2 regions of the Sinomonas terrae genome follow, and region 1 is predicted to be linked to the other one. Evidence: riboswitches for the same ligand, from Rfam matches in the RefSeq annotation. Region 1 holds a riboswitch; the other holds the start of a gene.

Evidence for each region. A riboswitch is a leader RNA that binds a small molecule or an ion and turns the genes downstream of it on or off. The one in region 1 is predicted to bind cyclic di-AMP.
Region 2: linked by a shared signal. The riboswitch ahead of L0M17_RS17565 (aggregation-promoting factor C-terminal-like domain-containing protein) and the one ahead of L0M17_RS15875 (hypothetical protein) in region 1 are both predicted to bind cyclic di-AMP.

What each region holds. Positions count from the first base shown of each region.
Region 1 is NZ_JAKZBV010000001.1:3,433,885-3,448,408, reverse strand. Features, by position in the region: gene serC (phosphoserine transaminase) at 1-869, opposite strand, end outside; gene L0M17_RS15880 (iron-dependent transcriptional repressor DtxR) at 1,143-1,838, shown strand; cyclic di-AMP (ydaO/yuaA leader) riboswitch at 2,236-2,408, shown strand; gene L0M17_RS15875 (hypothetical protein) at 2,413-2,709, shown strand; gene L0M17_RS15870 (NlpC/P60 family protein) at 2,813-3,592, shown strand; gene L0M17_RS15865 (HNH endonuclease) at 3,812-4,312, shown strand; gene L0M17_RS15860 (NTP transferase domain-containing protein) at 4,276-5,256, shown strand; gene L0M17_RS15855 (molybdopterin molybdotransferase MoeA) at 5,253-6,650, shown strand; gene fdhD (formate dehydrogenase accessory sulfurtransferase FdhD) at 6,734-7,588, shown strand; gene L0M17_RS15845 (alpha-mannosidase) at 7,696-10,752, shown strand; gene L0M17_RS15840 (hypothetical protein) at 10,893-11,624, opposite strand; gene L0M17_RS15835 (hypothetical protein) at 11,621-12,355, opposite strand; gene L0M17_RS15830 (ABC transporter ATP-binding protein) at 12,618-14,519, shown strand.
Region 2 is NZ_JAKZBV010000001.1:3,803,683-3,818,206, forward strand. Features, by position in the region: gene L0M17_RS17525 (acetyl-CoA acetyltransferase) at 1-851, opposite strand, end outside; gene L0M17_RS17530 (CoA transferase subunit B) at 848-1,549, opposite strand; gene L0M17_RS17535 (CoA transferase subunit A) at 1,726-2,505, opposite strand; gene L0M17_RS17540 (IclR family transcriptional regulator) at 2,682-3,467, shown strand; gene L0M17_RS17545 (dihydrolipoyl dehydrogenase family protein) at 3,527-4,939, shown strand; gene L0M17_RS17550 (hypothetical protein) at 5,006-5,644, shown strand; gene L0M17_RS17555 (SixA phosphatase family protein) at 5,586-6,140, opposite strand; gene L0M17_RS17560 (winged helix-turn-helix domain-containing protein) at 6,183-6,995, opposite strand; cyclic di-AMP (ydaO/yuaA leader) riboswitch at 7,589-7,790, shown strand; gene L0M17_RS17565 (aggregation-promoting factor C-terminal-like domain-containing protein) at 7,795-8,481, shown strand; gene L0M17_RS17570 (hypothetical protein) at 8,653-9,240, opposite strand; gene L0M17_RS17575 (response regulator transcription factor) at 9,835-10,575, shown strand; gene L0M17_RS17580 (sensor histidine kinase) at 10,572-12,119, shown strand; gene L0M17_RS17585 (DMT family transporter) at 12,269-13,168, opposite strand; gene L0M17_RS17590 (bifunctional glycosyltransferase family 2/GtrA family protein) at 13,460-14,524, shown strand, end outside.

The sequences.
Region 1 (14,524 bases):
CACGAATAGATGCGCTCGGCGGAGTCCGCGGTCCGCTTGGTCGCCCAGTCCAGGCCGCCCTGGGCATTGAGCCACTCCACTTGGGCGTTGAGGCCCACGAGCGTTGTGAGGCTCGGCGTGTTGTACGTCTGGTTCAGCTTGGAGTTGTCGACCGCGGTCTTGAGGTCGAGGAAGTCCGGAATCCACCGTCCCGAGCCCTTGATCTCCTCGACGCGCTCGAGCGCGGCGGGGGAGAACAGCGCGAGCCACAGGCCGCCGTCGGACGCGAAGTTCTTCTGGGGGGCGAAGTAGTAGACATCGGCCTCGGCGATGTCCACATCGAGCCCGCCTGCGGCGCTCGTCGCGTCGATGACAACGAGTGAGCCCTCGTCGGCGCCCTCGACCCGGCGAACGGGAGCCGCCACGCCGGTTGAGGTCTCGTTCTGCGGCCATGCGTACACGTCCACGCCGCCCTCTGCTGCCGGCTCCGGACGGGTGCCCGGCTCGGACGTGCGGATGCTGGAGGCCTCGAGGAACGGCGCCTTGTCCGTGGCTTTGGCGAACTTGGAACCGAACTCGCCGAACGAGAGGTGCTGAGCCTTCGAGCGTACGAGCCCGAACGACGCCGCATCCCAGAACGCGGTCGAGCCGCCGACGCCGAGGATCACCTCGTAGCCCTCCGGCGCCTTGAAGAACGAGGAGAGACCCTCGCGGACGGAGCCGACGAGGTTCTTCACGGGGGCCTGGCGGTGCGAAGTACCGAGGAGCTTCGTCCCAGCGGCCGCGATTGCCTCGACCTGCTCCTTCCTCACCTTCGAGGGGCCGGCACCGAATCGGCCGTCGGCCGGCAGGAGGTCGGCAGGAATGTCCAGCTGGGTCGTTTCGCTCACGGGGGCTCCTTGCAACGATTCCGGGCGGAGGCTCCTTCCGCCCCGCAACAGTCTGCCGCACGGGCTTGGCGACGGGTTAATCCAAGACATGCGCGCGACGCAGTTCCCTGGCCTCGAACGCGACGCAGTTCCCTGGCCTCAGATCCGGGCCGCAAGCGCTAATCTGAGCAGTTCAAAATAAGCTAGACTGGGCCTGCACTCACCGTGCTGCGCGCCCTGTTCCTCCGCCAGGCGCGGGAACCGCTGTTTCGCTTCCAAGGAGCCGCTGGCCGCATGACCGACCTCATCGACACCACTGAGATGTATCTCCGCACCATCCTCGAACTCGAGGAGGAGGGGATCGTTCCCCTGCGGGCGCGCATCGCGGAGCGCCTTCGGCACTCGGGTCCCACGGTGTCGCAGACGGTCGCCCGCATGGAGCGTGACGGCCTCGTGGTGGTGACGGGGGACCGCCACCTCGAGCTCACGGTCCTGGGGCGCAAGCGCGCAACCGAGGTCATGCGCAAGCACCGGCTCGCCGAGCGGCTCCTGTCCGACGTCATCGGGCTCGACTGGGCCTATGTCCACGACGAGGCCTGCCGTTGGGAGCACGTCATGAGCGAGCGCGTCGAGCGGCGTCTGTACGAGCTCTTGGGGCGCCCGAGCGAATCGCCGTACGGCAACCCGATCCCCGGACTCGAGGCCCTTGGCGGCGAGCCCTCAGAGGCTTTCACAGTAGGTGTGATCACCCTGGTCGATGCTATGCGGGAGTATGCGCCGGGGTCGCGGGTCATGGTGTGCCGCCTCGCGGAGCCGATCCAAGTGGACCCTGAGCTCCTCGCCCAGCTCGACGAGGGCGGGATCCGTCCGGGGGCGAAGCTCGCGCTCGAGCGGGTTGGCGACTACATCTCGGTGCGGACGCCCGAGGTCGACGGCGCCCTCGAGCTTCCCGTCGAGGTCGCCGCCCACGTCTTTGTCTCGATCTCGTGAGTGCGGCTGGCTCGTGACCGCCGCTGGATTTGGGTCACTGTAGCCTGTGGGACAGATCTCACAGGTTCGAACACGCCGAGAAGGAAAAAATCTACTTCTTGGACAAATGAGAGAACGCTACCCGCGACCGCTATCTCACTAAAGGTCACGGCAAGATCACGAATCGCCCTCGGGTGACACTTCTCACTCACCCTGCCATCGAGTCGTGAACCGACTCAATGGACCCTTGAAGGGGCGGCAAGCCCGTGATTCCGGGGTTTTTGGACCAAGATCCGTGTCCTGGCCGTGATCATCTGAGATACCGCTGTGATCCGAATGTGACTTTCCGTGAGAAGTCGGCTACGCTCGTTCGTGTTCCAGCTCCAACCAAGTTGGAACATCCGGTCGGATTGCCTAGCTCTGCCGCTGGCCGGAGTCCGTTCGCACAACCGTCTGGCAGGGGCGGGGGAACCAATTTCGGGCCTCCTCACGGAGGTCCTTGGGGTAAAGCAGCCCGGTGCTTGCACCGGGAGGCCGGATACTTCCAGTCCGAACCCGACAGCTCACCTCGCAGGCATTGGGAGAGGCTACCTCTGTGTCGTCACGCAACGTCATTGCGCGTCGTTGGGCCATGCCGGCCCGCAACAGCCGTACCACGGCTGCTGCTCCGGCCATGCCCGATGACGCAGGCATCGTCGGCCGTACGGCCGTCGCCGCTGCGCCACGCTTGACTGTTGCCACGGGTTCGCCCGTGTCAAACAAGCTGCAGCGCAAAGCCTCGGTCCTCTCCGACGTCGGCAGCGCCCGCTTCTCGAGCGTCGTCGCGTCAAAGAAGTCGATTTCCGGCATGCACTCGCACGCCGCCGGTTGCGGCTTCTGTACGTTCCGCTGACCCCCTGACCGTGAGGGTTCACGGCCGTCCCCCAACGGCCGCGTCCTCATCCGCGTGCCAAAACCCCCAGGCGCGCGGGCGACGAAAGAGAGAAACGCCCCAGATGTCCACTCGTGCTGGAATCGCTCGGCACCGGGCCGAGAACACCTCCTCCATCGCCATCATCGCGAAGGCCGTGACGGAGAACGCCGGCGGCATGGGCCGTCAGGCTGCCGTCATCGCTGCCGCTTCGGGCCTGGTCCTGACGAGCGGCGTTGCCGCCAACGCGGCCGAGCTCCCCACTCAGCGTGATGCTTCCGCACCTGCTGCTCTGCAGGTCCAGACCGCCGTTGACGCCAACGTCGCCGCCGATGCTGGTGCCCAGGTGAGCTTCGAGCGGCCGGCCGTCGGGTCGGAAGCCGCTCCGGCTCCTGCTCCGGCGCCTGCCCCTGTTCAGCAGGCCGCGACCAACGTCACTCCCGCAGCGGATACCACTCCCGCCCCCGCCCCTGCCGCTACGACGACGGCCACCGCGACCGCCGCCGTCCAGACGGCTCCCGCCGCCTCCTCGAGCGGGAAGGGCGCGGCGATCGCCGCTGCCGCCTACGCACAGCTCGGCGTCCACCAGGACTGCACGATGCTTGTGACGAACGCGCTCGCCGCGGTCGGCATCTACTTCCACGGCTGGCCGGCCGACTACATGTCCCTCGGCCACATTGTGAGTGGCTCCGAGGCCCAGCCCGGCGACCTCGTGTACTACCAGAACGGTGGCATGGGCATGGCCCACATCGCCGTCTACGTCGGCAACGGCATGGCTGTCCACGGCGGTTGGGACGGCGACAACACTGTTCTCTACAGCGTGAACGTCGGTTCCGGCCCCGTCTTCATCCACGTCGACCGCTGATCCCGGTCTTCTCCTAAAACGGCGCCTCTCCCTGAAGGGAGGGGCGCCGTTTTTGGTATCAGGGGAGTGAACAATCGGTAGAGGTTGCGGCCGAACACCGTCGTGGTTCGTAAAACTGCAAATTCGTTCAGTACTCTAAAAGGGTCGATCAGCCCGACCATGCACAGGGCAGCCGGCCCTGTGCCCCTGATCGGGTGCGGCCGTGAAGAGGAACGCAGCATGCGCACACTCGTCCTGAATGCCGGTTACGAACCATTGGCGGTAGTGAGCTTCCGCCGGGCCCTCGTGCTTGTCCTCGCCGGAAAGGCGAGCATCGTCGCGGAGGACGGCGATCCAGTCGTCGGTCCGCGCGATGTGCTCGGGCGCCCGTCAGTGATCCTGCTCAACCGCTACATCAGACCCCGGAGAACGCACACCGCGACGGTCAGCAGACGCGGGGTGCTTCGCAGAGACGGGCACCTGTGTGCTTACTGCGGCAAGACCGCCCACACCATCGACCATGTGCTTCCGAAGTCGCGCGGCGGCCAGGACACCTGGGAGAATCTGGTGGCGTGCTGCCTGCGCTGCAACAACCTCAAGGGAGACCACACTCCAGCCGAGATGGGGTGGAAGCTTCGCTTCACTCCCCAGACCCCGGTCGGGACGATCTGGCAGATCAAGGAACTCGAGAAGCCGATCGCCCAGTGGAGTCCCTTCCTCCTCCCGGAGTCGGCGGCCTGAACGCCCACCAGAAGGCGCCCGCGTTCGATGCTGTCATCCTGGCCGGGGGCCGGGCTTCGCGGCTCGGCGGCTACCCCAAGCCCCAGCTCGTCTATGAGGGCGTCACGCTGCTCGATCGCGCCCTCGGTGCCGTGGGCGGGGCGGAGAGGGTCGTCGTCGTGGGCCCCCGACAGCACGTGCCTCGCTCCGTGGGCTGGGCGCGCGAGTCGCCGCTGTTCGCTGGGCCCGTCGCCGCCCTTGGAGCGGGCGTCGCCGCGCTCGCTCCGTCGATCGAAGGGCGGGGCGCACCGTGGGTCGCCGTCCTTGCCGCGGATCTCCCGCGCGCGGGCGAGGCGTTCGCCCCTCTTCTTGCGGCCTGCGCGCTTGAACCCCCCGCCGACGTCGTGCTCGCCGAGGATGAAGGGGGCCGCCCGCAGCCGCTCCTCGCACTGTACCGGCGCGCTCCCCTCGAACGGGCCCTCGCCGCCTTGGCCGACGACGGCGGTCTGGCCGACCGGCCCTTGCGGCATCTCGTTGCTAGGCTGTCGGTGCAGCCCCTGCGCCTGAAGCCAGGCCTGGCCGACGACGTCGACACATGGTCCTCCGCGGAGCGTTGGGGCATCCCCCGCCCGGAACGACCGGGCGCGCAGAGCGAGTACGAGGAGCCCGAGATGCCGGAGACGGACAACGACGAGATCCTGCGGGCATGGTGCGCCGAGCTTGTTGAGGCCTTCGAGCTCGATGGGCTCGAGGTCGACATCGACGCGGTGCTCGGTCTCGCGGGGGTGGCCGCGCACGGTGTCGTGCGCCCAGCGGCACCGCTCACGACCTTCATCGCGGCCTACGCGGCAGGGTTTGCCGCGGGCAGCGGGCAAGCCGGAGAGAAGGTCGCGATGGAATCGGCCATCGACGTCGCGCGCCGGGCCCTGAAGTCGCGGGCCGATCGGGCCGGGTCCGGGGAATGAGCGACGGCGCCGCGGGCGCCGCGCACTCCCTGCACCACTCATGGTCGGAGGCCCGCGCGGCGGCGGCCGCGGCGGGATCCCCGATTCCGCCGGCCGAAGCCCCGCTCTCTGCGTGCGCGGGCCGGGCCTTGGCAAAGGACCTCACCGCGCTCACGCCGTTGCCCCACTACGCGTCGTCGGCCATGGATGGCTGGGCGGTGAGCGGCACTGGGCCGTGGATCCTCGCCGAGCCTGGGGAACCACTCGCCGCGCATCAGGCGAGCCCCATCGTGACGGGGGGCGCGCTGCCAGCGGGGGCCCGTGCCGTCCTGCGCCGCGAGTACGGCGAGATCGCGCCGGATGACGAAGGCCTCCCGCACCTCCGCCTGGGCCCCGCGGCGCCCCCCGGCTCGCCTTCCGGCGGGGCGGACCTCCGACCCGCCGGAGAGGAAGCCCAGCCCGGAGACGTCTTGCTGCCGGTGGGCACGGAGCTCGGACCAGCCCAGCTCGCGCTGGCCGCGATCGCCGGGTATGACGAACTTCCGGTCGAGGGGCGGCCACTAGTTCGGATCGTGCGCACGGGCTCAGAGGTCGTCGAGTCGGGGATGCCCGAGCCGGGACGGGTCCGCGACGTCTTCAGTTTCCTCATCCCACCGCTTGTGGCGGCCTACGGGGGGATCCTCGTGGGCCAGCAGAAGATCGGCGACGCCGCCGAGGAGTGGCATGCGGCCCTCGCGGACGACGCCGTAGCAGACACGGCGGTAGAAGACGCGGTAGAAGACGCGGTAGAAGACGCGGTAGAAGGAAGCGGAAGCGCGAGCGCCCCATCACAACTCGGCCCGGCCGACGTCGTCATCACCACGGGCGGCACCGGCAAAGGCGAGTCCGATCACCTGCGCGACGTCGTCGCCCGGCTGGGCGGACGCCTGCTCGTCGACGGCATCTCGATGCGGCCCGGCCACCCGACGGTTCTCGCGGAACTGCCTGACGGGCGGTTCTTCGTGGGACTCCCGGGAAACCCTCTTGCCGCGGTCATGGGCTTTCTTGCCGTGGGGGAGCCGCTCCTCTCCACCCTCGGGGGACGCCCTCCGTTGAATACGGTCGAGTTGCCGTCGGGAACCGTCTTCGAGCCCGAGCTCAAGCGGACGCGGCTCGTCCCCTTCCGGCGCATGTATGGGATGGCGTCGCCGGCCGGTGCCACCGGGTCGGGGATGCTGCGCGGGCTCGCGCGGGCCGACGGCGTCATGGTGATCCCGCCACACGGCGTCCAGCTCGGCGAACCTGTGCAGGTGCTGCCGCTCCCGTGGGGACGGCCGCTCGTCGAGCCCGCCGTGGAAACTGCCGCCAAGCCGAAGCCGAAGCGTAGGAGCGTCTCGTCGAAGGAGCCCGTGGACTGGAGCGCGCTCGATGCCTGATCGCAGACAGCGCCGGCCGCGCTCGTTTTGAGGCGGCTGGGAGGGGCAGGATGGTGTTTACGAGCAGTGATGGAGGGATCCCCATGGGCCGGCTGAGCCAGCGGCGCCGCGTGCGCAAGTTCGTCCTCGGCAGCGAATATCCGGTGCGGGACAAGGAGGATGTGCTCGCAGTCGAGGAGCCGCTCGAGATCCGTCTCTCAGGTCCCTCCCGAACCTTCACCTACAGCGTCACCATGCGCACGCCGGGAGACGACTTCGACCTCGTCGCCGGCTTCCTCGTCTCCGAGGGCGTCGTGTGGGAGCCCGGGCAGATCATCGCCGAGCGGTTCTGCGGCGGCGAGGACGAGGACGGGCGCCAGACATTCAACGTGGTCCAGGCCCAATTGCGCCCGGACGTCACGATGCCCGAGACCGGCCGCGCGGTCTACACGTCCAGCTCGTGCGGCATCTGCGGGACGGATTCGATCGAGTCCGTCCGGCGCTCGGGGCACCACAGTCCAGCGGACGACGGCGTTCGCCTCCTCCCTGAGCTCGTCGCCGGCCTGCCTGCCCGGCTCCGCGAGGCGCAGGGGCTCTTCGACAAGACCGGCGGCGTGCACGCCGCAGGCCTCTTCCGCGTGGGCGAGGGCGGGACGTCGGCGGAGCTGTTGTGCCTGCGGGAGGACGTGGGGCGGCACAATGCGGTGGACAAGGTCATCGGGTGGGCCCTGCGATCAAGAGCGCTCCCGCTGTCCGGCACCGTGCTGCAGGTCTCGGGCAGGGCTTCATTCGAGCTCGTACAGAAGGCCGCGATGGCGGGGATCCCGGTGCTCGCCGCGGTCAGCGCGCCGTCCTCGCTCGCCGCGGAGCTTGCCGAAGAGACTGGCGTCACCCTCATCGGCTTCAGCCGAGGCGCGGGGTTCAACGTCTACGCGGGGCACGAAAGGCTGCTCTCCTGACGCAGAACTCTCAGCCAGGAGCGGAAAGGCAAGCGCTTCCACTCGCGGCTACGGTCGAGTAGGTTTGAAGGGGGACCGTTACTCCATCGATTGGATCGAGAGAGCACGTGCACGACGACCGGCTCATCACTGAAGCGCGCATCGACAGATTTCTTCGAGATCGGCTCGAACCGGCCATCTACCGCCGGAGCATCCCGCTCACTGCCGAGCGGTGGGACGCTCCGGGGGAGCCGGTCCGGGTGACGGAGGCGCTCGGGCAGAAGTATCGGCCCGCTCAAGAGGGAGAGGCCTGGGGGCCGACCTGGGGGACCACGTGGCTGCGGCTCTCAGCCGACGTGCCCGAGGGGTGGGGTGAGGCAGGCTTCGAGGTGGAGGCCGTCGTCGACCTCGGCTTCTCACCCCAAGTGCCGGGCTTCCAATGCGAGGGACTCGCCTGGTCCGTCGAAGCGACGCCGATCAAGGCCGTGAACCCCCGCAATCGCTACATCCCGCTCGCGGCGCTCGGCGGAGGCCCCGCCGTCGTCTTCTACCTCGAAGCGGCGGCGAACCCGGACCTAGCGCAGAATTGGGGCTTCGTGCCCACAGCCCAAGGCGACCTTGAGACGGCCAGCCGCGAGCCCCTCTACAGGCTCGGCCGGATGGAGCTCGCTGAGCGCGACCTCGAGGTATGGGAGCTCGTGCAGGACGTGTACAGCATCCGCGGGCTCATGCACGAACTCCCGATGGATCGCCCGAGGCGCTACGAGATCCTGCGCGCCCTCGAGCGGATGTGCGACGTCATGGACCCCGACAACGTCTCCCGCACCGCGGCCTCCGGGCGCGAGGCCCTCGCCGGGGTGCTCGCGGCCCCGGCCACGGCGAGTTCGATGCGCCTCGTGGCAACGGGACACGCGCACATCGACTCGGCATGGCTCTGGCCCGTGCGAGAGACGATGCGCAAGTGCGCCCGCACGTTCTCCAACGTCGTCTCGCTCATGGACGCCGACCCGGAGTTCACGTTCGCGTGCTCGTCCGCCCAGCAGCTCGCGTGGATCAAGGATCTCTATCCGGACCTCTTCGAGCGCATCAAGGAGAAGGTCGCGGAGGGCCGATTCGTGCCCGTGGGGGGCATGTGGGTCGAGGCGGACGGCAACATGCCCGGCGGCGAGGCGATGGCGCGCCAGTTCATCGAGGGCAAGCACTTCTTCCTCGGGGAGTTCGGGGTGGAATGCGAGGAGTGCTGGCTGCCGGACTCGTTCGGCTACTCCGCCTCCCTGCCGCAGATCGTGAAGTCTGCCGGCGCGCGCTACTTCCTCACCCAGAAGACCTCGTGGAATCAGGTCAACAGGATCCCCCACCACAGCTTCTACTGGGAGGGGATCGACGGGAGCCGCGTCTTCACCCACTTCCCTCCGACCGACAACTACAACTCCGACCTCGCCGCCTCCGAGCTCGCGTACGCCGAGCGCAACTTCCGCGAGAAGGGCCGCGCCACCTTGGGGCTCGTCCCGTTCGGCTACGGCGACGGCGGCGGCGGCCCGACCCGGGAGATGCTCGCTGCCGCCCACCGCGCCCGGGACCTCGAGGGCTCACCCCGGGTCGAGCTGGGGCGGCCGAGCGACTTCTTCGCCGAGGCGGAGGCCGAGTACCCCGACGCTCCCGTCTGGACCGGCGAGATGTACCTCGAGAAGCACCGCGGCACCTTCACGACCCAGGCGGGAACGAAGCGCGGAAACCGGCGTTGCGAGCACCTCCTGCGCGAGGCCGAGCTCTGGTGCGCGACTGCGACCGTCCGGGCCGGTGCCGTGTACCCGGCTGCCGACCTCAAGCGGCTCTGGCGCACGGTCCTCCTGCAGCAGTTCCACGACATACTGCCCGGAAGTGCAATCGCGTGGGTCCACCACGATGCCGAGTGCAACTACGCCGCAGTCGAGGCCGAACTCGAGCGGATCATCGCCGCGGCCGCGCGCGCCGTCGTCGGCGAGGGCAGCACGCCTCTCCTGCTCAACGCCGCGCCGCACGCACGCGAGGGCGTCCCCGCTCTGGGGGCCCGCGCCGTAGTGCGTTCTGCCTCCGACGCTGAGGTGGGCGAGCGGACGACGGCGGGTGGCCGCCGCTGGGTCCTCGAGAACAGCCTCGTGCGGGCCGAAGTCGACGAGCGCGGGCTGCTCGTGTCGCTGCGCGACGCCGCAAGCGGGCGCGAGGCCATTGCGCCGGGCGAGGCGGGCAATCTCCTCGAACTGCATCGGGACACGCCCAACGAATGGGACGCGTGGGACATCGACGTTTTCTACCGGCGCGTCTCGACCCGGCTCGACGAGGCGACCTCGGTTGCCGTGGCGCCGGGCACTCGCGCGGAGGCCTCGATCGAGGTGCGACGTGAGTTCGGCGAATCGAGCGTCACGCAGCGCCTTGTGCTCGCGCCGGGCTCCCCGTCGCTGCGGATCGAGACGACCGTCGACTGGCATGAGCGGGAGAAGCTCCTCAAGCTCGGCTTCCCGCTCGATCTGAGGGCCGAGCGTTCCGCGTCCGAGATCCAGTTCGGCCACGTGTTCCGCCCCATCGCGACCAATACCTCGTGGGACTGGGCCCGCTTCGAGACGTGTGCTCACCGCTGGATCCACGTGGGGGAAGGGACCTTCGGGGTCGCCGTCACGAACTCGTCCACCTACGGGCACGACGTCACGCGGAGCGTCCGCGCGGACGGAGGCACCACGACGCTCGTGCGGCTTTCGCTGCTCCGCTCCCCGTGCTATCCCGACCCGGAGACGGACCAGGGGCGGCACGAGTTCATCGTGACGGTGCGCCCGGGCGCCGGGATCGAGGACGCTGTCGAGGAGGGCTACCGGACGAACCTCGAGCCGAGGATCGTGGACGGCGCGCGCGAGGCGGCTCCGCTCGTGGCGGTTGACAACCCGGGTGTGGTTGTGGAGGCCGTCAAGCTTGCGGAGGACGGCTCGGGCGACGTCGTCGTGCGGCTCTACGAGTCACGCGGCGAGCGGGCAGCGGCCAATGTCGTTCCGGGATTCGCTGCGGCGGGAGTCAGTTCTGTCGACCTGCTTGAGCGGCCGTGGGCGAGCGGTGAGGCAACAGCGGCCCGCGTGGTGAGCGGGCCCGAGGGCTCCGCGTCGATGGTTTTGAGACCGTTCCAGATCGTGACGCTGAGGTTCCGGAGGGATCTGTAGAAGCTCTTCCTGGGCTGAGTGGAGGCGGCCCGAAGGCCGCCGCCACTCATCCCCCCAATGCAGAAGCGCCCATCCCCCTGACGGTCGCGTTCACACATCCATGATTCTGGCACACAGTAATGAATTTGTGAACTCGTTCATCAAGTGTGTGGATTTTTTACTTCTGTGTCGGCGAAGTTACGGCGGCGCGCCCTGCCGATGAGCGACGACACCCAGACGAGGGCGAGCCCCGAGCAGAGCAGCAGGATCGTGCTGTAGTTGATCGTCTGGGACAGCCACAGGTCCTCCTTCGGGAGGACCGTGATGATGTTCGAAATGGCTAGGTCGAAGTAGCCGAGGCCGAGCAGCGCCGCGGCCCAGCGCAGGAGAGCGGGGCCCGGACGCCGCACCGCCGCCGTGAGGACTGGAAGCAGCACAATCCCGGTGAACGTCGGATAGAGCCGCCCCATCGTGCCGTAGATGGCCGGCCACAGCTCAAGGTCCGGCGTGTTGAATCCGACGCGTGAGGTGGCCAGATCGGAAAGCACGAACGAGGCCACGAGGACTGCGCTCGCCGCGGCGAGCAGCCCGAGCCCGAAGGGGCCGAGGAGCGCGCGCTCGGCCCGGAAGCCGGAGAACGCGCGGGCCACGCGGACGCCGAGCAGGAGCGTGAAGCCGAAGATGATGAAGCGCAGGACGAGGTTGGCTACGTTGTGGCCGCCGAGAAGGTGGTCGACCGCGAGGTAGGGGCCACCGATGCTGAGCAGGACGGCGAGGTCGAGCAACGTCATGAGCCAGAACATGAGTCGGTTGTGCCCGCGCAGGAAGGCGGGCAGCCGGGTCAGCAGGAGGATTGTGACGATCGCGCACGTCCCCCATTGGAGCAAGATCACGCTAGATGATCCCATGCTCGGCGGGAGGCGCGCTCGTCGTGCTCCTGGCGCTTGAGGGAGCGGCCTAGCACGGCGAGCCGCTCCGAGGCGAGCAGCGTCAGCTCCGCATCGCTCAGCCGCCCCAAGGCGTCTTGGACGGCCGACGGCGGCCATCCCGCCTCGTCCGCCGTCACGAGGCCCGTGACCACGAGCCCGTTGCGGAGTCCGACGCCGGCCTCCCGCGCCGTGCGGACGGCGAGCTCGGGCGTTAGCCGGTTAGCGCTCAGCTGCGCCGAGTAGTTCTGGGGGGCGATGCCCGCGGCGAGGCTCACGCGGTGGCGGAGTTCGCCGTCGTCAATTGCCTCGACCCACTGGCGCACGGCGGGCTGCTCTCCGAGGGGCAGCTCGCCGGGCTGCGGCGGAGCCGGCACAGAGGGCTGGGCTCCGACGCGCACGAGGAGCTCCTGGAGCAGCCGCGCGGTCGGGGTTTGGCTCAGTACCTCTGCATCCGTGGGCGGCGCGACGCTCGCGGCGAGCTCGCGGTACTGGTCGAAGTCCGCGAGGCCCAGCACGGGATTGCGTCCGTAGGCGCGCGCGACGGCGACGACGGTCGTCTCCGCGACCTTTCCGCGCACCAGCTGCTGGGCGAGGGTGCTCCGCTTGACGCCCGACTGACGGCACACGTCGGCGGTACTCGACCCAGGGGCCAGCTGGCTGATCCAGCGCTGGAACGCGATGGCGGAGACGGACATTCAGGACCTTCCTCGTCAGGTCGGGCGGCTCCCAGAGATAGATGGCGTAGCGACCGATTTTGATTTTACGACCGTCTCGGGGTGGTCTATGCTGAATTCAAGCCCGTCGGCTCGCGCACCCCCCAATCGCGAGCCGGCGGGCCCTTCAATTCCTAGGCCAGATCCCTCCTGCGGACGGCTCATTTCTGCGGCCAGCCCAGTTGTGCGAGGCGTGCGCGGCCGGGCCTATCCTTACTAGGCACGGAAAGGCGGTGACCGGCGCATGAGCATGGACCGGGCGGCGTGGAGCTACATGCACGCCATGGGCAAGGCAAAGGATGGGGCCAATCCCTTCACCAAGGTCACCCTCAAGCGGGTCCTGGGCTTCGCCCGGCCCTACCGCCTGCGGATCCTGGTCTTCGTCATCGTCTCGATCCTCGACGCGGTGGTCTCCGTGGCCACACCGGTCCTCGCGGGCCAAGTCGTGGACGCGATCGTGGCCCGCTCGGGCCTGGGTCCCGTGGTCTTCCTTGCGGCGCTCATCGGCGTCCTCGCGATAGCGGACGCTGGCTTCAGCCTCCTCTCGCGGTGGATGTCCTCGCTCATCGGCGAGGGGGTGATCCTCGATCTGCGCCGCGCCGTCTTCGACCACGTGCAGAAGATGCCGATCGCCTTCTTCATGCGCACGCGCACCGGTGCCCTCGTGAGCCGGCTCAACAACGACGTCATCGGCGCGCAGTCGGCCTTCGCCGGCACACTGAGCGGCGTGGTGAGCAACAGCGTCTCGCTCATCCTGACCATCGCGGTCATGGTGCAGAAGTCGTGGCTCGTGACGCTCCTCTCGCTCCTCCTCTTGCCGTTGTTCCTGCTGCCCGCGCGGCGCATGGGCGCGAAGATCGCCGACATGCGCCGCGAGGCGGCCGCGTACAACGCCGCGATGGGCAACCAGATGACCGAGCGCTTCTCGGCGCCCGGCGCAACGCTCATCAAGCTGTTCGGCCGGCCCGACGAGGAATCCGCCGAGTTCGCCGCAAAGGCAAAGCGCGTGCGGGATATCGGCGTCCGGAGCACGGTCCTCGCGTTCGCCTTCATCACGTCGCTCACGCTGGTCTCCTCGCTGGCCCTAGCCCTCGTCTACGGGGTGGGCGGCTGGCTCGCGGTGAGCGGGCAGATGGCGGCGGGCGACGTCGTCGTGCTCGCCCTGCTGCTCACGAAGCTGTACGCACCCATCACGTCACTGTCCAACGCCCGCGTGGACGTCATGAGCGCGCTCGTGAGCTTCGAGCGCGTCTTCGAGGTGCTCGACCTCGTCCCGCTCATCCGCGAGAAGGATTCGGCGCGGCCGCTCCCGGAAGGGCCGGTCTCGGTCGAGTTCGACGACGTGCGGTTCTCCTACCCCTCGGCGGAAAAGGTCTCGCTCGCCTCGCTCGAAGAGGTCGCCGTGCTCGACACGCGGGGAGGCGAGCAAGTCCTCCACGGGCTCTCGTTCGCGGTCGAGCCGGGCCAGACGGTCGCGCTCGTCGGGTCGTCGGGGGCCGGGAAGTCGACGACGGCGCAGCTCATCGCGCGCCTGTACGACGTCGACTCGGGGGCCGTGCGGATCGGCGGGGTCGACGTGCGGGACACCACGTTCGATTCGCTCCGCGGCACGGTCGGGATGGTGACCCAAGACGGCCACCTCTTCCACGAATCCATCGCGACCAACCTGCGCCTCGCCGCCCCGGTCGCGACCGACGACGAACTGTGGGACGCGCTGCGGCGCGCGAGGCTCGACGGAATGGTCCGTTCGTTGCCGGACGGCCTCGAGACGGTCGTGGGGGAGCGCGGCTACCGGCTCTCCGGCGGCGAGCGCCAGCGGCTCACGATCGCCCGGCTGCTGCTCGCGCAGCCGCGCGTCGTCATCCTCGACGAGGCGACGGCCTCGCTCGACTCCACGAACGAGGCGGCCGTTCAGGCCGCCCTCACGGAGGCCCTTGAGGGCCGTACGGCGCTCGTCATCGCCCACCGCCTCTCGACCATCCGGGCGGCCGACCAGATCCTCGTCGTCGAGGAGGGCCGGATCGTGGAGCGCGGGACCCACGCCGACCTGCTCGCGGCCAGGGGCCGCTACGCCGAGCTGTACAACACGCAGTTCGCCCAGGCGGTCGCGGTTGCCGAGGACGCCGGGGTGGACCTCGCGGGTTAGGCTCG
Region 2 (14,524 bases), 370 kb from region 1:
ATGGCGAACGCGCGCTCCCACGAGAGCCGGGTGCCGGCGAACTCGGTCGGGTCGCGACGCTCGGCTGGCAGGAAGTCGTTCGCGTGCCCGAACCCGGCGAGCCGCACGGGGAGCGTCGCCGCGCCCGCGCGTGGGGCCAGGGAGAGCACGACGGCGGCCGCCCCGTCCGAGACCGGCGAGCAGTCCGTGCGCCGCAGCGGGTCCGCGACGATCGGGTTCTTGTCCGAGACGGTCCGGCAGAACTCCACCCCGAGGTCCTTGCGCAGCTGGGCGTAAGGATTGTCGACGCCGTTGCGGTGGTTCTTCGCAGCGATGCTGCCGAGTGCGTCGGGGAGGGAAAGACCAGACGCCGCACCGTAGCGCTTGGCGTAGTGCTTGGCGACCTCGGCGAACAGGGCGGTGAACCCGGCCGACGACGGCTGCCCGGCCATGTCGTAGTCCGCACCCAGGAGCGCCGCCCCGACCTTCTCCGCACCGGCCGGCGTCATCATCTCCGCCCCGATCACGAGCACGTTCCGGGCCGTTCCGGCCAGGAGAGCCTTGAGGCCTTGCTGGAGCGCGGCCGAGCCGGACGCGCACGCGTTCTCCACGCGGGTCGCCGGGACGCCGAGCAGGTCCGGCGAGAGCTGGAGGGCGAGCGAGGACGGGAACGCGAGCGGCATCATGCCTGCGTTGAACTGGCCGATGTAGACCTCGTCGACCTCGCCCGGCTCGAGCCCCGCGTGCGCGAGAGCCTCCCCCGCGACCTGCACAATGAGCGATTCGAGCGTCTCATCCGTCAGCTTCCCAAATCGGCTGTGCCCCCATCCCGTGATCAGGACATCCTTGCCGAACTGTTCCCTGAGGCTCATGCGAGCACCCCTTCCTGTGCAGCTTCCAGCGCGCCTTCGAGGACGACGTCGAACGGCGCCCCGGTCTTCTCCCTCACCTCGTCGAGGGCGACGCCGGGGGCGAGCCGGCGCAGCACGAGCCGGCTGCCGCCGTCGTCCGCTCCCCCGCCAGGGGCGACCACGTCGAAGACCGCCAGATCTGTCACGATGCGGTCGACGACGCCCTTCCCGGTCAGGGGGAGGGTGCACTCGGCGACGATCTTGGGCGAGCCGTCCTTCGCGACGTGCTCGGTCAGCACGACGATCCGCGGCGTACCCGCAACGAGGTCCATGGCGCCGCCCATGCCCTTGACCATCTTCCCGGGGATCTGCCAGTTCGCGAGATCGCCCTCGGCGGAGACCTGCATCGCGCCCAGCACCGCGACCTTCACGTGGCCGCCGCGGATCATGCCGAACGACTCGCTCGAGTCGAAGATGCTCCCGCCCGGCAGGACCGTCACGGTCTGCTTGCCCGCGTTGATCAGGTCGGCGTCCTCGTCCCCCTCGTACGGGAACGGGCCCATCCCGAGCAGGCCGTTCTCGCTCTGCAGGGTCACCCGCACGCCCTCTGGCAGGTTGTTGGCGACCAACGTCGGGATCCCGATCCCCAGGTTCACGTAGTCGCCGTCGTGCAGCTCCTCGGCCGCGATCGCGGCCATCTCATCCCTCGTCCACGACATCGTGGTCCTCCTTCGAGTCTTGTTGTTGTCTGCTTAGCGCTTGGGTCTTCCCAGCGCTGCGGTCTGCTCAGCGCTTGGGCCTTCTCAGCGCTGCGGTCTTCCTAGCGCTTGGGTTTTCTCTCGCGCCGTCACCTCCGCAGGGTGCGCACCCTGCGGACGTGACGGCGCGACGGTAGTCAGGCGGGGGTGGCGGCCGGGGCCGGGGTCGCTGCCGGGGCCGGGGCCGGGGCGGGGGTTGCTGCCGGGGCCGGGGCCGCCGGACGTGGCCTCACGGTGCGCTGCTCGATGTCCTTCACCCTGGCCCGGGCCTGCACGAGGTGCTGGACGAACACGCCCGGGGTCACGATGTGGTTCGGGTCGATCTCGCCGACCCCGACGATCACCTCGGCCTCCGCGACCGTGACCTTCCCGGCGGTCGCCACGACGGGGTTGAAGTTCCGCGCCGTATAGCGGTACACGAGGTTCCCCTCGAGGTCGGCAGTGTGCGCGTGCACGAGCGACACGTCCGCCACGATCCCCCGCTCCTGGACGTACAGCCCGCCGTCGAACTCCTCGTGCGGCTTGCCTTCGGCAACCACCGTGCCGACCCCGGTCCGGGTGTAGAACGCCGGGATTCCAGCTCCCCCGGCCCGCAGACGCTCGGCAAGAGTGCCCTGCGGGACGAACTCGACCTCGAGCTCACCGGCGAGGTACTGCTGCGCGAACAGCTTGTTCTCCCCCACGTAGGAGGCGATGACCTTCCGCACCTGCCCGGACTCGAGCAGGATCCCCAGACCCTTCCCATCGATGCCCATGTTGTTCGAGACCACCGTCAGATCTCGCACCCCGGTCTCCCGGACCGCCTCGATCAGGTCCACCGGAATCCCGCTCAGCCCGAAGCCTCCGACGGCGAGGAGCGCGCCGTCGTGCAGCGCCTCGGCCAGCACTCCGGCGACGTCGTCTCTCAGCTTTCCCACTTCATATCCTCCCTCGAGCCCCACCACTTTGTGGACAGTCTTGCCTTCCTGACGAACCTAGAAATTCCGCCAACCGAGAACAAGAGAAGCGGCCTCAGAACGCATACTGTGGACAGAGGCAACCAGCTCATCCACAATATGGACGACCGAAAGGACGAGGCCGAAAGGGAAGGACAGTGAACGAACGGACAGCAGTCCCGGGCGCGCAGGTGGTCGGCAGAGTCGGCCGTCTCCTGCGCCTGGTCGGCAGCAATCCGACAGGAGCCAGCACGACGTGGCTCGCGCGAGAGGCCGGCCTCACCCGTCCCACGGCGCACCGGCTCCTCACCTCGCTCGCGGCCGAAGGCCTGCTGGACACGGATGCACAGTCAGGAAACTGGGTCCTCGGCACCGAGCTGTACCTCCTCGGATCCATCGCCGCCTCGCGCTTCTCCTTCGAGGAACTCGCCCGCCCCAGCATCCGCCGGCTCGCGGAAGCCTCCGGCGAGAGCGCGTTCTACAGCATCCGCCAGGGGAGCGAGACCGTCTGCCTCCTCCGCGAAGAGGGCAGCTTCCCCATCCGCTCCTTTGTGCTGCGCGAAGGCGTCCGGTTCCCGCTCGGGGTCGCCTCCGCAGGCCTTGCCATGATGGCCTTCGTGCCCAGGGCGGAGCAGGAGTCCTATCTGAGCCGGTGGAACGAGCACGCCGGTGGCTTCGCCCAAGGGCACACGGAGGCCCTCGTCCGTCAGGAACTCGAGCAGACCCGGCTCCGCGGGTACTCGGTCAACCCCGGGCTCGTACTCGAAGGCAGCTACGGGATGGGCGCCGCCGTCTTCGACGGGAACGGGAACCCAGTGGGAGCCGTCTCCTTCACCGGCATCGAGCCGAGATTCCGCGCCGACCGCCGCGGCCTCCTCGGAAAGCTCCTCATGGAGGAGGCGCACAAGATCAGCCTCCGCCTTCAGAGAGGGCGCGAACGGTAGAAGAACCGCCAACCTGAGATCAACTCGTGAGATCAACTCGGTCCCGTAGCATCTGTGGGGTGGAGAGCGAGTACGACGTCATCGTGATCGGTGCCGGCGCCGCGGGCGAGAACGCGGCGGACCGTGTGGTGAAGGGCGGGCTGAGTGCAGCCCTCGTAGAGAGCGACCTCGTCGGCGGGGCCTGCTCGTACTGGGCGTGCGAGCCCTCGAAGGCGCTTCTCCGCCCAGGGACCGCGCTGCACGCCGCACGCAGGGTCCCGGGGTCCCGAGAGGCAGTCACAGGAACGCTCGACGTCGCCGCCGTGCTCAAGCACCGGGACGAGGCCGTCAACAGCTGGGACGACCAGTCGCAGGTCGAATGGGTCGACGGCGCGGGCATCACCCTCGTCCGCGGCCGCGCACGCCTCACCGGCGCGAAGCGGCTCACGGTCGACGACGCCAACGGCAACCATTTCGACCTGCTGGCGCGGCACGCCGTCGTACTCGCGACAGGCTCGAGGCCGTCGACGCCCAAGGTGCCCGGCCTCCAGCACACCCCGCACTGGACCACCGCAGACGCCACGAGCACCCGGGAAGTCCCCGAGAGCCTCGTCGTCCTGGGAGCGGGGGTTGCAGGCTCGGAGCTTGCGCAGGCGTTCGCGCGGCTCGGTTCGCGCGTCACGGTCCTCGCGCGCGGGAGCCTGCTCAGCGCGTTCCCGGAGGACGCGCGTGAACTCGTCGCCGGAGGCCTCCGGGCGGACGGCGTCGAGATCATCGAGGGCGTCTCGGCAGAGCTCGTCGAATCAACGGACGACGGCGGCGTGAAGGTCACGCTGTCAGGCGGCCGCACGCTCGAAGCAGCCAGGCTCCTCGTCGCGGCCGGGCGGCGGCCCGCGCTCGACGGGCTTGGGCTGCCCGCTTTCGGCATCGAGCCGACGTCGCTCCGCGTCGACGACACAGGCCTGGTCCTCGGCAACTCGTGGCTCTACGCGGTCGGCGACTGTTCTGGCCGCGCCATGCTCACCCATCAGGGCAAATACCAGGCAAGAATCACCGGCGACGCGATTGTGGCGAGGACCAAGGGTGAGCTCGACAAGCGCCCCACGCGGTGGAGCCGGTACGCCCGGACCGCGGACGAGCTCGCTGTCCCGCAGGTCGTGTTCACGGACCCTGAACTGGCAATGGTCGGCCTCAGCGAGGAGGAGGCGTGGGAGCACGGCATCCGGGTGCGCGTCGTCGACCTCCCCATCTCCGTGGCAGGCGCGTGGCAGCTCGCCGAGGACTACGAGGGCTGGGCCCGGTTCCTCGTGGACGAGGACCGCCGGACCCTCGTCGGGGCGTGCTTCGCAGGCCCGGACGTCGCGGAGCTCCTGCAGTCAGCGACGATCGCGGTCGTCGGCGAGGTCCCCCTCGATCGGCTCTGGCACGCGATCCCCTCGTTCCCGACCGTCAGCGAGATCTGGCTGCGTTTCCTCGAGGCCTACGGCCTCTAGCCTCGGGGCATGGGAACACCGCGTGCGCTGCCCGTCCGTGGTGGTTCTCGATGACAGACTGGCTGCGTGGCTCCCTCGCGTTTCCTTCCCCTGCGCCGCAGTGCGCGCGCTACCTTGTGGTGCGCCGCCGCCGCGACCGTGATCACGGGAATCACCGCCTGGTTCCTCGAAGAGTGGATGGGGTTGCTCACCATGGCGGCCATCGCTGCCTTCGTCCTCTCCGCGCTCTACGCGGTGCTGGGGATGAATCGCTACGTCGTAGCTGCCTTCGCCGCGGCAACGACGGCGACGACGGTCGGCTGCACCCTCGCATTCCTGCGGGTGCTCGGCGTCGCCTGGGACGACGCGCCCGACGCGGTCACGACCGTCTCGAGCCGGGACGCGGACCCCTACTTCTACGTGGCGGTGGCCGCCTTCATCGCGACGCTGGCACTCCTCTTGGTGGGAGCCGCCTGGCCCCAGCGCCGCCGGATGCCAGCGCGGGCGAGCCGCCGGCCGTCGTCGCGCGCGGGATCGCGGCCCGCGGCACCAAGTTCACGCGGCCCGAGCGCACGCCCCGCCGGGGGTCGGGCCCAGGGCTCACGGACATCGGAGGGCCGGCCTTCGGCCCCGCGCACGAACCCGCCCAAGCAAGCCGCGCCTCGGCCTAATGCGAGTGGTGCCCGTGCTTCCGGCTCTCGGCCCTCGGCACCGCGAAATCGGTGAGCCGCGCGTCCTGACCATCGAGCTCTGCCCACGGCTTCTCGGTCTCGAGGACCGCCAGCCCCGCGGTCGGGAAGTGGTTCGCGGCGTCGAGGTAGGCGTCCTGATCGGAGTCGCGCGCAGCGAGGTGCAGCACAAGATCCTGCACGCCCGGCATGTGGGCGATCACGAGCAGCGTCGTCACGGTGTCCGGGACATGGTTGACGACGGCGAGCATCCGCGTGGCGCTCGCCGCGTAGAGGCCCGTTTCAAGCTTGGGCGTGGGCGCGAGGTCGCCGAGGGCGCCGCACACCCACGTGCACGTCTGGCGTGTGCGCAGCGCGACGGAACACAGGATGAAGTCCGCCACCACTTTGTGGGCGAGGAGCCATTTGCCAGCCTCAGGCGCGTCCGCGTGCCCGCGCTCGGCCAGGGGCCTGTCGACGTCAGGGACGCCGACCGGCCACGCAGCCTTGGCATGGCGCAGCACGATGAGTCGCTTGAGGTGGTGCTTGCTCATGGAGCAAGCGTAGAGGCCCGAATCCGTTCGGCGGGCACGTCCCTAGATCGAGTACTCCGGGGCGGCCCAGACGATGACCTCGGGGTGCTCGTAGAAGCGGTACCCCTGCCCGCGGACGGTACGGACAGTGTTGGCCAGGCGACCGAGCTTCGAGCGCAGGCGGCGGATGTGGACGTCGATCGTGCGCTCGTTGGGGATTTCCTCGGCGTTCTTCCAGAGGTTCTCGAGCAGCTCGTCGCGGCTCACCGTCCGGGTGCCGTTCTCGACGAGGTAGTTCAGGAGCTCGAACTCCTTGAACGTGAGGTTGAGCGAATCACCGTCGAGGTGCACCTCGCGGCGGGCGAGGTCGATGAGGACGCCGCTCGGGCGGCTCTCGTTCTGCTGGGCCACGCGTGGCTCGGGCCGAGGACGGCTGCCGATGGTCGGGTCACCGAAAGTCGAGCGGACGACGTCGAGCGGGCTCCCCTGAGCGCCTGACGGGGCCACGGCGACAGCGGCGTAGCTCTCGACGCCGGGGACGAGGTTCTGCGCGTAGGCGCGGATCTCCTGGGCGATCCTCGCGATGGAGGAGCCGGCGGCCGCCGCCTGCTCCTCCGAGATCCCCACATACAGGACGAAACCGTGGGCCACCGTGTCCGCCGAGACCGAGCGCACGGGCTCGGTGCCGGGCGCGACGACGGGAGTCGGCGCCGTCATCGGAGAGTAGTCATCTGCGACGGGACGGAGGGGCCGTGCTGCGCCGTACGGCTCCTGCTGAGCGGTGGAGCGGCCGCCGAAAGGCTGACGGCCGGCCGCGGCCTGGGCGCGCTGAGCGTTGCGGACAGAGATATGGACGTATCCGGATGCAACCGACATGGAGTGCTGACCTCGTATTTAACTAGCCGACGCGGGCGGCTTCGAATGCTGAACAGGTTGAGCGAAGAGCCAAGTGCTGGGGGTGGGCAGTCAGCTATGCATTCGACAACAGCACATGGTCCGGCCGGCGGGTGGGCCGGAGCGGAAGGCTGCAGGTGCCGTTGAGTTCTTGTTCACACCAGTGAGTGTGCCCCGTAACAAAGGCTACAGGCAAGTAACAATGGGGGTCCCGTCTCGGAATGTGAGACGAAAAGCTGAATTGTGATACAACTCACCATTCGGAAAACCCTATATGTGAACCGACATCTTCACATATTCTGCGCCTAAGCCGCGTTCTGGCGAAGGATCTTCGGGAAACCGCTCCGAGCGCAACCCCCTACACCCCAAACGGTCGAAGTCTCACCATTCGGACGGCCGTCCGGCCCTCCCCCATGCCGGGCCGGCCCAAACACATTCGAGCCCTCATTCGCGCCTTGCTGGGAGCGTATCCGGCTCCCCGCGCCCCTCCGAGCATCCGCTGTTACCCAAATGTGACAGAACCGCGATCCGTACCGTAGGGTAGGTCGAGTGCACGGGACACCCCGTGCTCCTTTGGGTGCAGCCCGCCGAACTCTGCCGGCAGCCCGAGGGTTAATCAGGCAGAGACGGAGGAACCAATCGGCCGAGGAGGCCTGTGGAGAGCCGTGTGCTCAAAACGGGAGCCGGGGCCTGGGGTGAAGCCCTGCCGCAAGGCACGGCCGGATGACTCGCATCCGAACCCGGCAGCTAACTTCGTAGGCGCTAACGAGAGGTCTCTTGCGTGAGCAACACCATGCCTACGGGCGCGCCTGCGCGCCAACGCGGCCGGCATCGTGCGGCAACCCCGCCCAGCCGTCTCGCCCGCATCACCGCCGGACTCGGCACCGCAACAGGCGGCCGGTACCGCAACGCCGTCGTCGCCGCATCCCTCGGCCTCGTTGCCGTCGGCGGAGGCGCCGCTGCGAGCACCGGCCACATGACTCCCACCGGCGCCACTGAGGCCAACGGGGCGGCCGCCGCGCTGATCAGCGCCACCGCCGACGTGAAGCTCGACTTCGACCGCTCGACAGTGGCCTCGGTCTCGAAGGCGCAGGTCGACCAGCAGGCTCAGGCCGCGGCCGCCGCCGCTAAGGCGGAGATCCTCAAGACGCAGCCGGTCAACGACCCCACCGGAGCGCAGGCCTACGCGTCCAGCCAGCTGGCCAAGTACGGCTGGGGCCAGGACCAGATGCAGGCTCTCATCACCCTATGGAACCTCGAGTCCGACTGGACCACGACCGCGACGAACTCGAGCAGCGGCGCGTACGGCATCGCGCAGGCGCTCCCTGGCAACAAGATGGACTCTGCCGGGAGCGACTGGCAGACGAACTACCGCACCCAGATCGACTGGGGCCTCGGCTACATCAAGGACCGGTACGGCTCCCCCGCGAACGCCCTCACGTTCCATTACGCGAGCGGCTGGTACTGATCGGCGGCCGCTGATGCGGCCACCTTCCTGACTCGCGCGCCAAGGCACCACACGCGCCAAGACACCACAGACGACGGCGCCGCCCCCACGGTGGGAGCGGCGCCGTCGTTCTTCTCTGGACCCTTCTCTGGCCCTTCCTTCTCTGGCAAGAAGGCTTAGTCGCCCGGGTTCCTAATTACTCTGTCCCGAACTCGAGGAACCGGAGGTTCCCGAGCCCGAGTTGCCGGAGCCCGAGGTTCCTGCTGTAGAGGAAACGAGGATCGTCAAGGCGGCGTTCCCGTTCTTGAGCGCGGTGACCCGGACGGTCTGGCCGGACGCGAGGCTCGAGGCGCTCAGCGACCCGCCGCCGGACTGGCGCCGGCCGGCGAAGCTAGCGATCGTCGTGTCTGAGGAGATGGCGTAGGTCTGAACATAGCCGTCGTCGCTCTTGACTGTGACTTGGCTGCTTGAGGCAGCGGTGATCGTGCCAATCTGCTCAAGCTCGGTCACGTACTGGCCGTTGCTCTGGACCACATACTCGCCGTGCAGCGCCTGGCCGGCGGTTCCGAGACCCATGTTGCCCGGACCGCCGAAGCCGCGGCCGTTGCCTCCCTGGCTCAGGCCCTGCCCGCCGCCGGCCTGCCCCGGTGCCCCGCCGAGGCCCTGGTTCGACGACGCCGCGGAGACGCCGTTGGCCGAACTGTTCGCTGCGTAGTAGGCAGCACCTGCCCCGGCAGCGACGACGACGGCGACGCCCGCCGCCGCGAGCCCCTTCTGCATTGGTGTGAGCCGGGAGAGCACGCCCCTGTAGCGGCCCGAAGGATCTGCTGGCCGCGCGCCCCAGCCCTGGCCCGGCGTCGTCGGCCCCGGCGCACCCCAACCCTGGGCGGGCGGCGTCGAATCCGAAGCACCCCAACTCTGATAAGGCGAGGAACTATTCGGCGCACCCCAACCCTGACCGCCCTCGGACGCACCCGGCGCACCCCAGCCCTGATAGGGGGATGAGGGACCAGGAGCACCCCAGCCGTGCGCGGGACCCTCAACTCCCGGCTGGTTCGGGTACAGGGTTTCCGTCGGCTGCGAGCCCTGAGGGCCGGGCGTATGAGCGTCTGGAGCTTGGGTCTCCGGAGCCCGGGTCTCGGGCCCCTGCGGGTTCTGCTGTCCGAATGACATCGTGATCCTCCGGTGGTGGTCTGATCTCTGATACCAGAGTCGCTGTCCATCCTGTGCCGCCCCTGTGCCCACCGGCTGGACAGGCTGTGCTTCACGGCCCGAGGACGAGCCGCGGACGAGGCTCGGGACTAGGCTGAGGTCCACAGGCTCCCCACAGAATTAACTCAGGCTCGGACTATCCATCCACAGGAGGCTGGAACCATGGCAAGTCCTTACACGACGAACAACCTCCCGGCTCTGACCCACCCGGATGGATCCCCCATCCGTGCCCTCGTGGTCGATGACGAGCCCAGCCTCTCCGAGCTCATGAGCATGGGGCTGCGCATGACGGGATGGAGCGTTCAGGTCGCGGCGGACGGCCCGGCTGCGGTCAAGGCCGCACGTGACTTCCGGCCGGACGTCCTCGTGTTGGACGTCATGATTCCAGGGTTCGACGGCGTCGAGGTCCTCCAGCGGGTGCGGCAGTTCCTCCCGGAGGTGCCCGCGCTCTTCCTCACAGCCAAGGATGCGATCGAGGACCGCATCACAGGGCTTGCCGCGGGTGGCGACGACTACGTCACGAAGCCGTTCAGCATGGAGGAGGTCATGCTTCGCCTCCACCGGCTCGTGCAGCGCTCGGGCGTCGCGGCCCAGGACGACGCCGAGCTCGTCGTCGGCGACCTCGTGCTCAACACGGACACGCGGGAGGTGACCCGCGGAGGCGAGGACATCCAGCTCACCGCGACGCAGTTCGAGCTGCTCCGCTACCTCATGGAGAACCCGAAGCGCGTCATCAGCAAGGCTCAGATCCTGGATCGCGTATGGCAGTACGACTTCGGCGGCCAGGCGAACATCGTCGAACTCTACATTTCCTACCTCCGCAAGAAGATCGACGCGAACAGGGCGCCCATGATCCACACCGTCCGCGGAGCGGGCTACGTCATCAAGCCCGCCGACGGATGAGCACCCTCGCGGGCGCCGTCCCGCGGCCACGCCGACGTTGGACCGATCCGAACGCCTGGCACCTGCGCACCAAGCTCGTCCTCGCGACGATGCTCCTCCTCGTCGCGATCTGCTCCGTCGTCGGCTCCGTGTTGTACGCCTCGATGGACGGCTTCCTCACCCAGCAGCTCGACACGCAGCTGTACCAGGCGAGCCATCGGGCGGCACAGTTCGGCAGCGTCACGCAGCCCACCATTCCGGGATCCTCGCCGTCAGGGTCGGCGGCGCAGAACCCCGGTGAGGCAAGCCCCCGGCCAGATCCGCTCGAGGCGCGCGGCCAGGGCGCAGGCACCCTGAACGCGCGCCTCCGCGACAACATCCTCGAGGTCGCCGGATTCATCAGCCAGGACGGCCAGCGGGTCGCCCTCCGCAACTCGGACGCCGCCGTCCTCGTCTCGGTCGCGCAGACCGCCGTCCCGTCTGGCAGCGGCACTCAGCCGGCGCCCGTCGACAAGAACCTCTCCGTCGGTCACTACCGGCTCGTCGCAGTCCAGACCGCGACCGGCGACATCATCGTGACGGGGCTCCCGCTCGCCGCCAGGGACAGCACGCTCGGCTCTCTCGTGCTCACCACCGTGATCGTCTCGCTCGCTGGCCTCGTCTTCATCGGGCTCGTGGGCACGTACGTCATCCGAAAGACCCTCAAACCGCTCGACCAAGTCTCCTCCGTCGCGGCGAAGGTCGCCCAACTTCCGCTCGACGCCGGTGAGGTCGCCCTCGCGATGCGGGTTCCGCCGTCGGCCGCGCACCCCGGCACCGAGGTGGGGAACGTGGGGAACGCGCTGAACCGCATGCTCGACAACGTCTCGGGCGCGCTCCAGTCGCGGCAGGAGTCGGAGATGAAGGTGCGCCAGTTCGTGGCGGACGCATCGCACGAGCTCCGTACGCCGCTCACTGCGATCCGCGGCTACACGGACATGCTCAAGATGACCGAGCAGCTCTCGCCGCAGGGTTCGGAATCGCTCGGGCGGGTTGAGACGCAGTCTCTGCGGATGAGCCGGCTCGTCGAGGACCTCCTCACCCTCGCGCGCCTCGACGAGGGCCAACCGCTCAAGCTCGCCCCCGTCGACCTGACGCAGCTCGTGGTCGAGACCGTTTCGGACCAGAAGGTCATCTCCCCCGACCACCAGTGGCGGCTCGACCTGCCGGAGGAGCCGGTCGAGGTCAAGGCCGACGGCGCGCGGCTGCACCAGGTGATGGTCAACCTGCTCTCCAACGCGCGCAAGCACACCGACCCCGGGACCACCATCATCACGGGCGTGTCCCGCTCCGCGACTGGCGAGGCCGTCATCACCGTCACGGACACCGGTCCCGGCGTCCCGCCGGAGCTGCAGAAGAAGGTGTTCTCACGCTTCACGAGGGCGGACAAGGCCCGCACGGGAACCGAGGGATCGACCGGGCTCGGGCTCTCGATCGTCCAAGCGATCGTGGACGCGCACGGCGGTTCGGTCGAACTCTCGTCGCGGCCGGGGCGGACGGAGTTCGCGGTCTACCTGCCGGCTTGATCCGCGTGGTGCGCACGACCGTCCCGTGAAGGCATGACCGTCCCGCGACGGCATGACCGTCCCGCGACGGCACGACCGCTGTTTATGCGGGACGGTTATGCCTTCAAGCAACGGCTATGCGGCTTTAGCCCCGGCAACACCCTCCGACCTCACGGCCCCGTGGAGGTCGCGGCCCCGGCTTCCAGTGCAGGGGCGGCGTCATGCGCCGAGCGCCGGGTCGCGAGGAACGTGCCAGCGAGCACGAGCACCGCGCCGATGCCGATGAGCGGGGTGAACGGGTCGCCGCGCAGGCTCACCCCGAGCGCAAGGGCGACGACGGGGTTCACGTAGGCGATCGCCGTCGCCCGCGCCGGGCCTGCTTCGGCGATCAGGCGGAAGAACAGCAGGAATGCGAGGGCCGTGCAGAGGAGGCCGAGGAGTGCGAGGGAGCCCAGTGCTGTTGCCGAAGGGAGAGCCGTCGGCCACGTGACGGCCGCGAAGGGCGCGGAGAGCACGGCGGCTATGGTGAGGCAGACCGCCGTCATCGGCAGCGGGGGCACGCCGCCCAGCTTCACGGCTGCAACCTGCGGCGCGATCGCGTAGCCGACCGCCACGAGCAGCATCTCGATCACGGGCCATGGACCAGAGGCCTCCATTCCCCCTCCACCAAGTGCCGCCACGCCCCCCACGGCCACGACGAGACCCACGATCCGGACGCCGCCAATTCGCCGTTCGAGACCGATCACTCTCGCAATCACGAGCGCCAGAACCGGAGCGAACGCGATGAGCAGGCCGGCGAGGGAGCTCGAAAGGTGCCGCTCCGCGTCGCTCAGGAGGAACCACGGCCCCACCATTTCGAGCAGCGCGAACGCGAGCACGGGCCACCGGTGCTCCCACACCACGCGCAACTGGCGCCACGCGAACGGGAGGAGGACGAGGGCTCCGATAGCCGTGCGGGCAAAGACGACGACAGCGGGGCTCACCTCGGCGACGGCCTCGCTGATGAGCAGGTAGGGGACTCCCCAGATCAGACTCATGGCCGCGAAGAGCAGCCAGGTACGGCGGGTCATGGCCGATGCTGCCAAGACTGGAGAAGGGCGCTTCTGTGGATCACCCATCAACTTTAGGACCGACGCCGGGCAGGCCGAACCATTCAGTCCCGGCCGAATCCTCGCCCTTCCAGCCCATTTGTGTGGCAATGAGCCGGCAATTCGCTGGAACACGCCGCCGTTCTGAGTGATTGGGAAAGCACAACCGGGCGGGACCGCGGAGGTGCTACGGGACAGGGGCGGGGCGGCGGTCACAGGGGCGGCACAGCTTCGCTCTACTGCGGTCATAAGCCCATGCGGGAAAGTCGAATCATGACGCTCACGGATCCCGCCTCCCAAGCCCTCGAGGCTCAGGAAGAACTCGGCGAGCAGACCGCCCAGCCGGGCTCGGCCGTCGTACTCCAGACGCCAACCCGCCCCGGCGCCGCCCTCGACATCGCCGCGCTGAACCGCGCAGGCATCCCCCTTCTCGACGTGACGGTCCCCGTCTACAACGAGGAGGCCGACCTCGAGGTCTGTGTCCGCAACCTCGACGCCTACCTCTCGACCCAGTTCCTCCACACGTACCGGATCACGATCGCGGACAACGCCTCAACGGACTCGACCCTCCGCGTGGCCGAGCGGCTCGCCCGCGAACTCGAGGGGGTCCACGTGGTCCACCTCGAAGAGAAGGGGCGCGGCAACGCGCTGCGCCGAGTGTGGCTAGCCTCGGACTCCCCCGTCCTCGCGTACATGGACGTGGACCTCTCGACCGACCTCAACGCGCTCGCCCCGCTCGTGGCGCCGCTCATCTCGGGCCACTCGGACCTCTCGATCGGCACGAGGCTCTCGCGCTCATCGAGGGTGGTGCGGGGGCCGAAGCGCGAGTTCGTCTCGCGTTCGTACAACTTCCTCCTGCACTCGCTCATGGGCGCGCGTTTCAGCGACGCCCAGTGCGGCTTCAAGGCGATCCGCGCGGACGTCGCCCGGCAGCTCCTGCCGCACACGCTCGACAAGGCATGGTTCTTCGACACCGAACTGCTCGTCCTCGCCGAGCGCTGTGGCCTGCGGTGCGCAGAGGTGCCGGTGGACTGGACGGACGATCCTCACTCGAAAGTCGACATCGTCCGCACCGCGCTTGAGGACCTCCGCGCCATGTATCGGATGACGACGGACATGGCCCGCGGCCGCGTTCCCCTCGCTCAGCTTCAGGCTGCCATGGCCCGCGGCCCGCTTCCGGCCGGCGAGCGCGCGGAGGAGGCCAGCCGAGGGCAGAGCCTCTTCGGCCAGCTCGTGCGCTTCGGCGCGATTGGAGTCGCGTCGACGCTCGCGTACGCGGCGCTGTACCTCCTCGGCCGCGCGTTCATGGGCGCGCAGGCCGCCAACTTTGTGGCACTG